Regions from separate parts of the Ruania alba genome, predicted to be linked through region 3. Evidence: predicted binding sites of a transcription regulator. Region 3 holds the regulator's gene; each other region holds the start of a gene.

Region 1 (3,248 bases), on a different contig from region 3:
CGCCACATCGCCCGGGTCGAAGCCGGCGAACACTTCGCGGAAGCGGGGCCGCTTGCGCAGGATGGTGATCCAGGAGAGCCCTGCCTGAAAGCCCTCGAGCGCCATCTTCTCGAACAGGGCGCGGTCGCCGTGCAGCGGGAAACCCCATTCCTCGTCGTGGTAGCGCTCGTACTCGGCGTCCGAGCCGACCCAGCCGCAGCGGGTGCGCCCGTCGGTTCCGGTGATGAGGGAGTCCATGGGCTCAGGGTAGGCGCGGGCACCGACGTTGGACGGGTGCTGCGCACCCGGCCTGGTCAGAACAGGGCCGTCTGCGCGGGCCGCGGGTCGGCCCGCGCCAGCGCAGCCGGCGCCGGTGGATCCCCGACAGCGTCCGGATCCGTGCGTAGGGTCCACCTCGCCCCACCCTGGGTCTCCTCCCGCACAAACCCGTGCTGACGGCGCATCTCACGCACGCGGCCGGAGAGCCACTCGCGGTACTCGGTGCTCGTGTACGACCCACGGCCGAAGAGCGCCCGGTACTTGGGCACCAGCGCGGGATACTCGCGGGCCAGCCAGGCCATGAACCACTCGCGAGCGCCGGGTCGCAAATGCAGCGGACCGGCGGTCACCCAGGTACCGCCAGCCTCGCGGATGGCGCCGAACAGTTCGTCCAGGTGCTCGGTCGAATCGGTCAGCCACGGCAGGATCGGCATCGCCATCACCGTCGGCTGCAGCCCGGCGTCGGCCACAGCACGGATCAGGTCCAGACGCGCCTTCGGGGTCGGGGTCCCGGGCTCGACGCGCTGCTGCAACTGCGGATCGGTGAACGCGAGCGAGACGCCGATACCCACATCGACCCGTTCGGCGGCGGCGCTGATCAGCGGCAGGTCCCGCCGCAGCAACGGACCCTTGGTGAGGATGGAGAACGGGGTGCGGGACGCCGTCAGCGCCTGGATCACCCCCGGCATCAGCCGGTAGCGCCCCTCGGCGCGCATGTACGGATCGGAGTTCGTGCCCAGGGCCACGTGCTCGCGCCGCCAGGACGGTTTCGCGACCTCGGCGGCCAGCACCTCGGCCACGTTCGTCTTCACCACGATCTGGGTGTCGAAGTCCGCGCCGGAGTCCAGGTCGAGATACTCGTGGGTCTTGCGCGCGAAGCAGTAGGAGCACTGATGCAAACAGCCACGCGTGGTGTTGATCGTCCAGGTGAACGGCATGTTCGACCCGCCGGGAACCTTGTTCAGGGCACTCTTGCAGAGCACCTCGTGGAACGTGACGCCGGCGAACTCCGGGGTGGTGATGCTGCGGATCAGCCCGCGCAGCGGGAGCAGCGCGCCGGCGTCGGTGGCTTGCTGACCGTCCCATCGCATACCGCTATTCGAACATACATTCGAACTCGAGGTCGAGGAGCAACACACCCCGCCTGCCGAGCGCAACCTTGTGCGGCGTTTCTCGCGAGAAACGCCGCACAAGGTTGCGTTCGACGCTGGGGGTAGGGGCGCGGGTGGGGGCGGGTCGTGGGGCGTGGGTGGGGCGGGGCGGGCGTAGACCCAGGTCAGGAGTTGCGGGCCTCCTCCTCGGCCTCCATCTGCGCGACCCACTGACGCTTCACGGCACGCCACTGGTCGTCGTTGGTGCCGCGCTTCCAGTAGCCCGAGGCGTGCAGATCCTCCTTCGGCACCTCCCGCTCGAACCGCAGCAGCGCGCGCAGCTGCTTGACCACACCGGCGTCGCCGTGCACGAAGGCATGGACGCGGCCCGGTGGGAAGCGCAGCCCCCGCACCGCCTGCACGAGCGCCTCGCCCGGCTCCGCGCCATCGTCGGCCGCCGACCGGTGGATCCAGGTCACCTGCGCATGGGCCACGGTCAGCAGCGCCTGCTCCTCGCTCGGATCGGCCACCTCGATGAAGGCACGCACCTGCGCCCCTTCGGGCATCGCTTCCACCGTGGCGGCGATCGCCGGGAGTGCGCTCTCGTCGCCGACCAGCAAGTGCCAGCCGGCCTCCGGATTCGGGGCATACCCCCGGCCCGGGCCGAGTAGCTGGACAAGGTCCCCCGGCTGCGCCCGCGCCGCCCACGGGCCGGCGATCCCCTCGTCACCGTGCACCACGAAGTCGATCGTGGCGTGCCCACTCTTGGGGTCCCAGGCGCGGATCGTGTAGGTACGGTTCACCGGCCAGTCCTCGCCCGAGAGTCGCTCCTTCACCTCGTCGATGTCGAACGGCTCCTGCACACCGGTCCCCGGTCGCGGCAGGACGACCTTCACATAGGTGTCGGTATAGCCGGCCGGGTCGGTCTCCAGCGGGCCCCCGCCCGGCGCGGAGAGCACGATGCGCACCATGTGCGGAGTGATCCGCTCGGCCGTCACTACTTCGGCTCGTTGCGCCACCTTCTTGGGCATGACCAACCTCCCTCTCATCGACTAAGGCAAGCCTAACCAGAGATCGCGGTGAGCCGGTCATGACGTGTGCAATGCCACACTCACCAGGTGACCGTCACCGAGCCCGCGCCGGACGTGCTCGTCCACACGTCTCGCACCATGCGCACCACCTCCACCGTGCTACGGCACGGGACCTCCGCCGTCGTGGTGGACCCGGCCTGGCACGCGGACGAGCTGGACCACCTCGCCGACCTGCTCGCCGAGCACGACCTCACCCCGACCCTCGGCTGGTCCACCCACGCCCACCACGACCACGTGCTCTGGCACCCGCGCTTCGGCAACGCATCCCGGCTCACCAGCCCGACGGCGGCCCGCACCGCCGCCGCGCACCTCACCGAGATCCGCGCTGCCCTCGAGCTGCCGCCCGACCTGCTCGCCCTCGCCGGTCAGGTGCAGGCCCACGACGGCGACCGGTTGCCCTGGCCCGGGCCGGAGGTCCAGGTGCTCACGCACCAGGCGCACGCGCCCGGGCACAGCGCCCTGTGGCTGCCGGGATCGGAGGTGCTCATCGCCGGGGACATGCTCTCCGACGTCGAGATCCCGCTGCTGGAGACCAGCACGCTGGCGGAGTACCGGGCCGGGCTGGACCTGCTCGCACCGCTGGTGGAACAGGCGCAGGTGCTGATCCCCGGTCACGGCAGGATCGCCCATGCCGGTACCGCCGACTCCCCCATGGCACGACTCGCCGCCGACCGGGCGTATCTGGACTCGCTGACCGCACCGGGCTCCGACCCACGCCTGCGTCACGCCGATCCCTGGTTGCACGAGGCCCATCGGCAGAATCTGCGACACGCGCAGTGACCAGGTCGACGGCCATGCGTCGAGCCGC
Region 2 (3,248 bases), 180 kb from region 3:
TGCGCCTGATGGAGCCTTTGGTGCGGGTGGCACGGGGAGAGGCACCGGACGCCGTCGGGCTGCCGGAGCTGAAGAAGCGCCGGCATGCGAAGGTGACGGTGGACGAAACCCCGGCCGAGGATCTGCCGGAGCGCTCGGACGTGGCGACCGATAACAGGGTGCCGGAGCCGCCGTTCTGGGGAACACGGATCGTCAAGGGCATCGCGCTCGCGGAGTATTCAGCGTTCCTGGACGAGCGCGCGACCTTCATGGGGCAGTGGGGCCTCAAGCCCGGCCGCGGGGAGGGCGGTTCCTCGTATGAGGAGCTGGTCGAGACCGAGGGGCGTCCGCGGCTGCGTGAGTGGATGGCGAGGATCGCCTCCGAGGACATGCTCACCCCGTCGGTGGTGTACGGCTACTTCCCGGTGGTCGCCGAGGGCGATGATGTGGTGCTGCTGCACCACGAGGGGCCCGACGGCGGAAGTGGCGGTGAGCCGGGGACCGAACGGATGCGTTTCACCTTCCCCAGGCAACGACGCGACCGGCACCTGTGCTTGGCCGACTTCGTGCGCTCGCGTGAATCGGGCGAGACTGATGTGCTCGGGGTGCAGTTGGTGACTGTGGGGTCCGGGGTGGCCACGCACACCGCGCGCCTGTTCGAGGCGAACGCCTACCGGGAGTACCTGGAGCTGCACGGGTTGTCGGTGCAGCTCACCGAGGCGCTCGCGGAGTACTGGCACGCGCGGGTGCGCGGCGAGCTCGGGTTCGCCGGGGAGGACCCGGCCGATCTGGAGGGCATGTTCAAGGTGGACTACCGGGGCGCGCGGTACTCCTTCGGCTACCCGGCCTGTCCCGACCTGGAGGACCGCGCCAAGATCATCGAGCTGCTCCGTCCGGAGCGGATCGGGGTGACGCTGAGCGAGGAGCTGCAGCTGCACCCGGAGCAGTCCACCGATGCGGTGGTCTTCCACCATCCGGAGGCGAAGTACTTCTCGGTGTAGGGACTGGGCCCTCGAGGCTGACGTACGCAGATGTCGGCTACGTCCACCGCATCCTGACCCACGCCCTGCGCAAGCCCTAGGAAGGGCCAGCGCCCGTGCTCTGAACGCACCGGTCGGCACCCCGGCAAGCCGTTCGAGACGACCACGGGGCGCGACCTGTCGAGCGGTCTGGTGACGAGCCGCCGGGACGCCGGTTGCGTTCGGCACGGATGTTCGATGTCAGTGGGTGCCGATGGGATGGTTCTATGCCGGCCAGCGACACCTGCAGTTGTTGCTCTGACGAGGAGAGTCTCAGGGTTGTCGACGGGCTGAGGCTCAGTGTCGGTGGTCGGTGGTGTACTGCAGATGAGCGACGAGGACGAGACCGCGAGGAGGTGGTCGTCGATGGGTGAGGAGGCTTCGGTGCCTGCTGGGGCACCGATCGGTGCCCGCTTCCAGGCTGCCCGGCGTGCGGACCGGGCGAACCCTGCCTGGTCGTTCGAGACGGGGTGGTCACAGGCTGCGGCGGTGGTGGCGGAGGCCGCAGCGGATGCTGAACTGCTTGCTCTCCTGGAGGAGGAGTGTGACGGCCGGACCACGCCGGACGAGGGGCTCCTGGTGGAGCTGGTCGCAGCCACGGACCGGTTGCAGAACCACCTAGCGGGTGTGCAGGCCACTTTCGTGGAGGAATTGCTGGAGCGTCGGCGCGGGTCGATGGGGGTATCCCGCACCAGGGATGAGCTGGCGTTGCGGTTGGCGACCACGGGGTATGCGGCCGAGACCGTGGTGGCGCGTGCGGGGGCGTTGGCCGGTGCGCCGGATGTGGCTGAGGCGGTTCGGCGGGGTTGCCTGTCCCCCCGGAAGGCGGACCTGATCACGGAGGCCACGGACGAGCTGGGGTTGGCGCAGGCGCGTGCGGTGCAGCAGCATGCGGTGGTCTTTGGTGCCGATCACACGGTGCCGCAGTTGCGGCGTGAGCTGGAGGCAGCGGTGCTGGCGGTGGACCCGGCCGAAGCCGAGCGCGCTCGGGAGAAGGCGGTGGCTCGGCGGCGGGTGGTGCGTGAGCCTGCTCGGCATGGGATGGAGTGGGTGAGTGCGTTGTTGCCGGCGGAGGCTGCGGCGTGCGTGTACACGGCTGTTGATGGGTTGGCCGCTGATGGTGCGGCTGATGACGAGCGGACGGTAGATCAGCGTCGGGCGGATGCGTTCACGGGGGTGTTCGAGGAGATCCTGGCAACTGGTGCGACGGTGGGTGGGGTCGTGGTGCCCGATCGGCAGGGGCGTCGTCCAGTGGTGCGGGTCTCGGTGACCGAGCCGGTGCTGGCTGGTGATGAGCAGTCTCCGGCGGTGCTGCATGGGTATGGGCCGATCACGGCGGCGACGGCGCGGCGCCTGGCGGCTGGGGGAGTACTTGAGCAGTCGCGGTATGGCGGGACCGGTCCACCGGGCGCTGGTGGGACTGGCCCGCCGGGTGGTGCGGCTCGTCGTGGGTTGTTTGATCCGATGAATGAGGTGCTGCCGCCCGCGCGGGCACCGGGTGTGCCTGATGGGACGGATCCGGAACGCTTAGTGAACTGGGTGCATGCGCGCCTGGAGTGGGTGCGTCGACGCACCGGTGGTGGGGGTGCTCGCCACAGCAACACTGACACTGCCGACACTACTGACACTGCTGCTGCTGGTGCTGGGGATCCGTTGACTGTGATGGTCGGCGAGCTGGGGTTGGTGGCGTGTGATTCCTATGCGCCTTCGCGTCGGTTGCGGGATTTGGTGACCGGGCGGGATCAGACGTGCAGGTTTCCGGGGTGCATGGTGCCGGCGTGGCGGTGCCAGCTTGATCACATCGTGCCTTTTGATCCGCAGGTGCCAGCGTGGGCGCAGACGGTGGAGACGAATCTGCAGTGTTTGTGTGCCCATCACCATCAGGGCAAGACGGAGCGGGTCTTCAGTGTCGAGCGGGACTCCCGTAGCGGGATCACGACGTGGCGGACCAGGACCGGGCATGTGTATACCCGGTTGCCCGAGCGGGTGGACCTGAGTGCCCTGACGGTGCAGCTGCGCCGGGACGCGGCTGCGATCTGGACGGGTGAGGATGTTGATGATGTGTTCTGGTGGGACGATCCACCCGAGGACATGACACCCCCGCCGGTGCACCTGCTCGACGAACGCGACATCCTCCCCGGTGGTGACGTGCTCGAGGAGATCACGAACCAGCGCGGCAACGCCGCCTAGCCCCTGGCCCCTGGCCCTCGGCGGGCTGCTCTCGGTTTCCGTTCTCGGTGTTCAGCTCTA
Region 3 (3,248 bases):
GATGCCACCACATCTGCGGCAATCACATCAGTGTAACTACTAGATGTAGCAAAACCGTAGACACTGAGCCGCCTTCAGCGCAAGTATGTCCGACGACGGCTACTGACGGGGCCGCCGAACGCCGCTCGTCCGATGGTCAGTCACCAGAGGCGCGGGGCCGATCACCCTTCAGCCGGCACGGTGAGCTGCTGCCCGGTGTGCACGGTCGCGCCCGAAAGTCCGTTCAGCGTCATGATCTGATCGACGACCACGCGCACGTCCTGCCCGGGCTCCGCGACCTCGCTGGCAATCACCCACAGACTCTCCCCGGCCCCCACGGTGACAACCCCGACCTCCGCCGGCGGCGCCTCGTTCGCAGGGAAGGCGAGGCCGACCAACGAGCCCACCAGCACCGCACCCAGGAGTGCCAGCACCGAGAGGACGGCCCGGCCACGCATCGTGAGGCGCAACGGGGCCGCCTCGGACAGGTCACTGGTGGGACGGACAGGAGCGAGAGGAGCCTCCGGCGCACGGGGGACGGACAGCGGCTGAGGAGTGACGTCCGGGACCGCCACGAGGTGGCGGCGACGCACCGGGCTCGGACGGAACTCTGGAACAGGAAGGGCCAAGGCGCTCATCTGAGCTCTCCTCTCGGTCGGTCATGCGGGTCTAGAACACTCGTTCGTCGAACACCTGTTTCGAAGGTAGCACGCATGTGCGACAATGTCGACACGCTGGTCGAACAGATGTTTTGACGTGGCGGCCCTCCCCTCTAGGCTGGGAGAACCACTACGCCAGAGCACATCACCGACCACTGACATTGGCGTCATATCAACGCCCGAGGCCCCTTGGAGGACACCGTGAGCCGCGCGAAGTCGACCGATCCGAAGGACCGTCCCGGCCCGGACGGGCTCAGCCCGCGCCAGCGCCTGATCATGAAGTCGATCAAGCAGAGCCTCGACAAGAAGGGGTACCCACCGACGATGCGCGAGATCGGGGCCGCCGTGGGTCTCGCGAGCCCGTCCTCGGTGAAGTACCAGCTGAACATCCTCGAGCAGAAGGGGTACCTGCGCCGCGACCCGGTCTCGACCCGAGCGATCGAGATCATCAACCCGGACGACTCTCAGGAGGCGACCGCCAAACCTGGGACCTTCACCATGCACGACGGTGAGCAGAGCGACGTCTCAGCCACCTACGTGCCGGTGGTGGGCCGCATTGCCGCCGGTGGACCGATCCTGGCCGAGCAGGCGGTCGAGGATGTCTTCCCGCTCCCCCGGCAGCTCGTCGGCGAGGGTGAGCTCTTCCTGCTCAAGGTCGTCGGTGACTCGATGATCGATGCGGCAATCTGTGACGGCGACTGGGTGGTGGTCCGGCAGCAGGCGGTGGCCGAGAACGGCGAGATCGTGGCGGCGATGATCGACGGTGAGGCCACGGTGAAGACCTTCAAGCGCACGACCGACGCCCTCTGGTTGCTCCCCGCCAATGACGCCTACTCACCGATCGACGGGACCGACGCGGAGATTCTCGGCCGGGTCGTGAGCGTGCTTCGCTCGCTCTGAGTCTTCGGTCCACTCCCGGCCCGATTCAGCTTTCGGCGAGACGGGTGAGGGCGGCGCGCACCACGTGTGTGTCGGTGGTCGGCCACAGGGGCGGCAGGCTCGCGGCCAGGAAGGTTCCGTAGCGGGCCGTGCGCAGCCGTGGGTCCAGCACGGCCACCACCCCTCGGTCGGTGGTGGACCGGATGAGGCGTCCGGCGCCCTGGGCGAGGAGCAGGGCGGCGTGGGTGGCCGAGATCGCCATGAAGCCGTTCCCGCCCGACTTGCCGACCACCTCGGTGCGGGCCGCCTTGATCGGGTCGTCGGGGCGCGGGAACGGGATCCGGTCGATCAGCACCAGCCGGCACGACTGACCCGGTACATCCACGCCCTGCCACAGGGAGAGGGTGCCGAACAGGGACGCTGCCGGGTCGGCCGCGAACTCACGCACCAGCGTCGGCAGCACGTCCTCCCCCTGCAGCAGGATCGGGGTGTCCAGCCGCTCCCGCATGGCTTCCGCTGCCGCCTGCGCACCGCGGCGTGAGGAGAACAGCCCCAGCGCGCCGCCGCCGGAGGCGGTGACCAGTTCGGCGATCTCGTCCAGCACGCGCTCGTCGGTCCCGTCCCGCCCGGGGGCGGGAGGTGCTTGGCCACGTAGAGGATCCCCTGCCGTCCGTAGTCGAACGGGGAGGAGACGATCTCCGAGCGGTAGGTGCCTGCAGCCAGGCCCAGTGCGCCCGCCGTGGCATCGAACGTCCCGCCGAGCGCCAGGGTGGCCGAAGTGAGCACGGCCGACCGTCCGGCGAGCAGTTCGCCGGTGATGGGCCCGGCCACGTTCAGGGGCGCCACCATCAACCGAGATCCCTCACCCGGTCGCCGGCCGCGTTCGCACCAGAGCACGTCGACGTTCTCCCGCACCCGGTCCGAGAGCAGCCGGTCGGCCACTTCGAAGAGCACCAGGAGCGCGCTCTTGGCCATGTTGACCCCGCCGGCGTCTCCCCCGGGCTTGGTCTCGCCCTTCATCGCGCTCATCCCCTCGCGCGTGGCATCGGCGATGGTGCGCACGGCGGCAGTCAGCTCCTCGGGCAGTCCCATCCGCAGCCGTCCCTCGGGGACCTGCATGAGCAACGTGCGCAGCTCGGCAGCCGCGTCGTCCAAGGGCGCGAGCTGCACGCCACCGTGGCGTCGCGCGATCCGGGCGGTGCGTTCCACCACGGCCGCGGACAGCTCCACCGTGGCCTGCGCCGTGACTCGGTCGGAGAGCTCGTGCGCCTCGTCCACCAGGAGGATCTCGTGCTCGGGCAGCACCTTCGGCGAGCCGGAGGCGGCGATACCGAGCATGGCGTGATTGGTCACCACGAGGTCCGCCTCGCGGGCGGTGGCACGTGCGTGCTCGGGGAAGCACTCGGCGAGCAGCGGGCACTTCTGGCCGAGGCATTCCATCGAGGTGATCGAGACCTGCCGCCACGCGCGGTCGCTCACGCCGGGCACGAGGTCGTCCCTGTCCCCGGTGTCGGTCTCTTCGGCCCATTCCCGCAGCCGCACCACCTGGGCGCCGAGGGAGGCGTCCTCGGCCTGCTCGCCCGGGTGCTCCTCAGCCGCCGACGGCGCAGCCTCGCTCGCCGAGAACAGCGCACCTTCGTCGTCGGGCGGGTACCCACCGGCGAGCTTGTGCTTGCACACGTAGTTGTGCCATCCCTTGAGGAGGGCTACTTCCGGTGGTCGGGGCAGGCG

What was found. The regulator LexA, encoded in region 3, represses DNA repair genes until DNA is damaged. The targets are predictions, from matches to a motif close to TCGAACANNTGTTCGA.
Region 1: the regulator LexA is predicted to act here: its motif matches at 1,358-1,373, upstream of BLU77_RS10905 (Rv2578c family radical SAM protein).
Region 2: the regulator LexA is predicted to act here: its motif matches at 1,182-1,197, upstream of BLU77_RS05415 (HNH endonuclease signature motif containing protein).

What each region holds. Positions count from the first base shown of each region.
Region 1 covers NZ_FNTX01000002.1:91,779-95,026, forward strand. The annotation lists gene BLU77_RS10900 (DNA-3-methyladenine glycosylase I) at 1-237, opposite strand, end outside; gene BLU77_RS10905 (Rv2578c family radical SAM protein) at 294-1,349, opposite strand; gene BLU77_RS10910 (siderophore-interacting protein) at 1,535-2,380, opposite strand; gene BLU77_RS10915 (MBL fold metallo-hydrolase) at 2,468-3,220, shown strand.
Region 2 covers NZ_FNTX01000001.1:1,153,212-1,156,459, forward strand. The annotation lists gene metH (methionine synthase) at 1-980, shown strand, start outside; gene BLU77_RS05415 (HNH endonuclease signature motif containing protein) at 1,326-3,188, shown strand; gene BLU77_RS05420 (LacI family DNA-binding transcriptional regulator) at 3,246-3,248, opposite strand, start outside.
Region 3 covers NZ_FNTX01000001.1:972,268-975,515, reverse strand. The annotation lists gene BLU77_RS22530 (LysM peptidoglycan-binding domain-containing protein) at 162-617, opposite strand; gene lexA (transcriptional repressor LexA) at 915-1,538, shown strand; gene BLU77_RS23040 (ATP-dependent DNA helicase) at 1,564-2,121, opposite strand.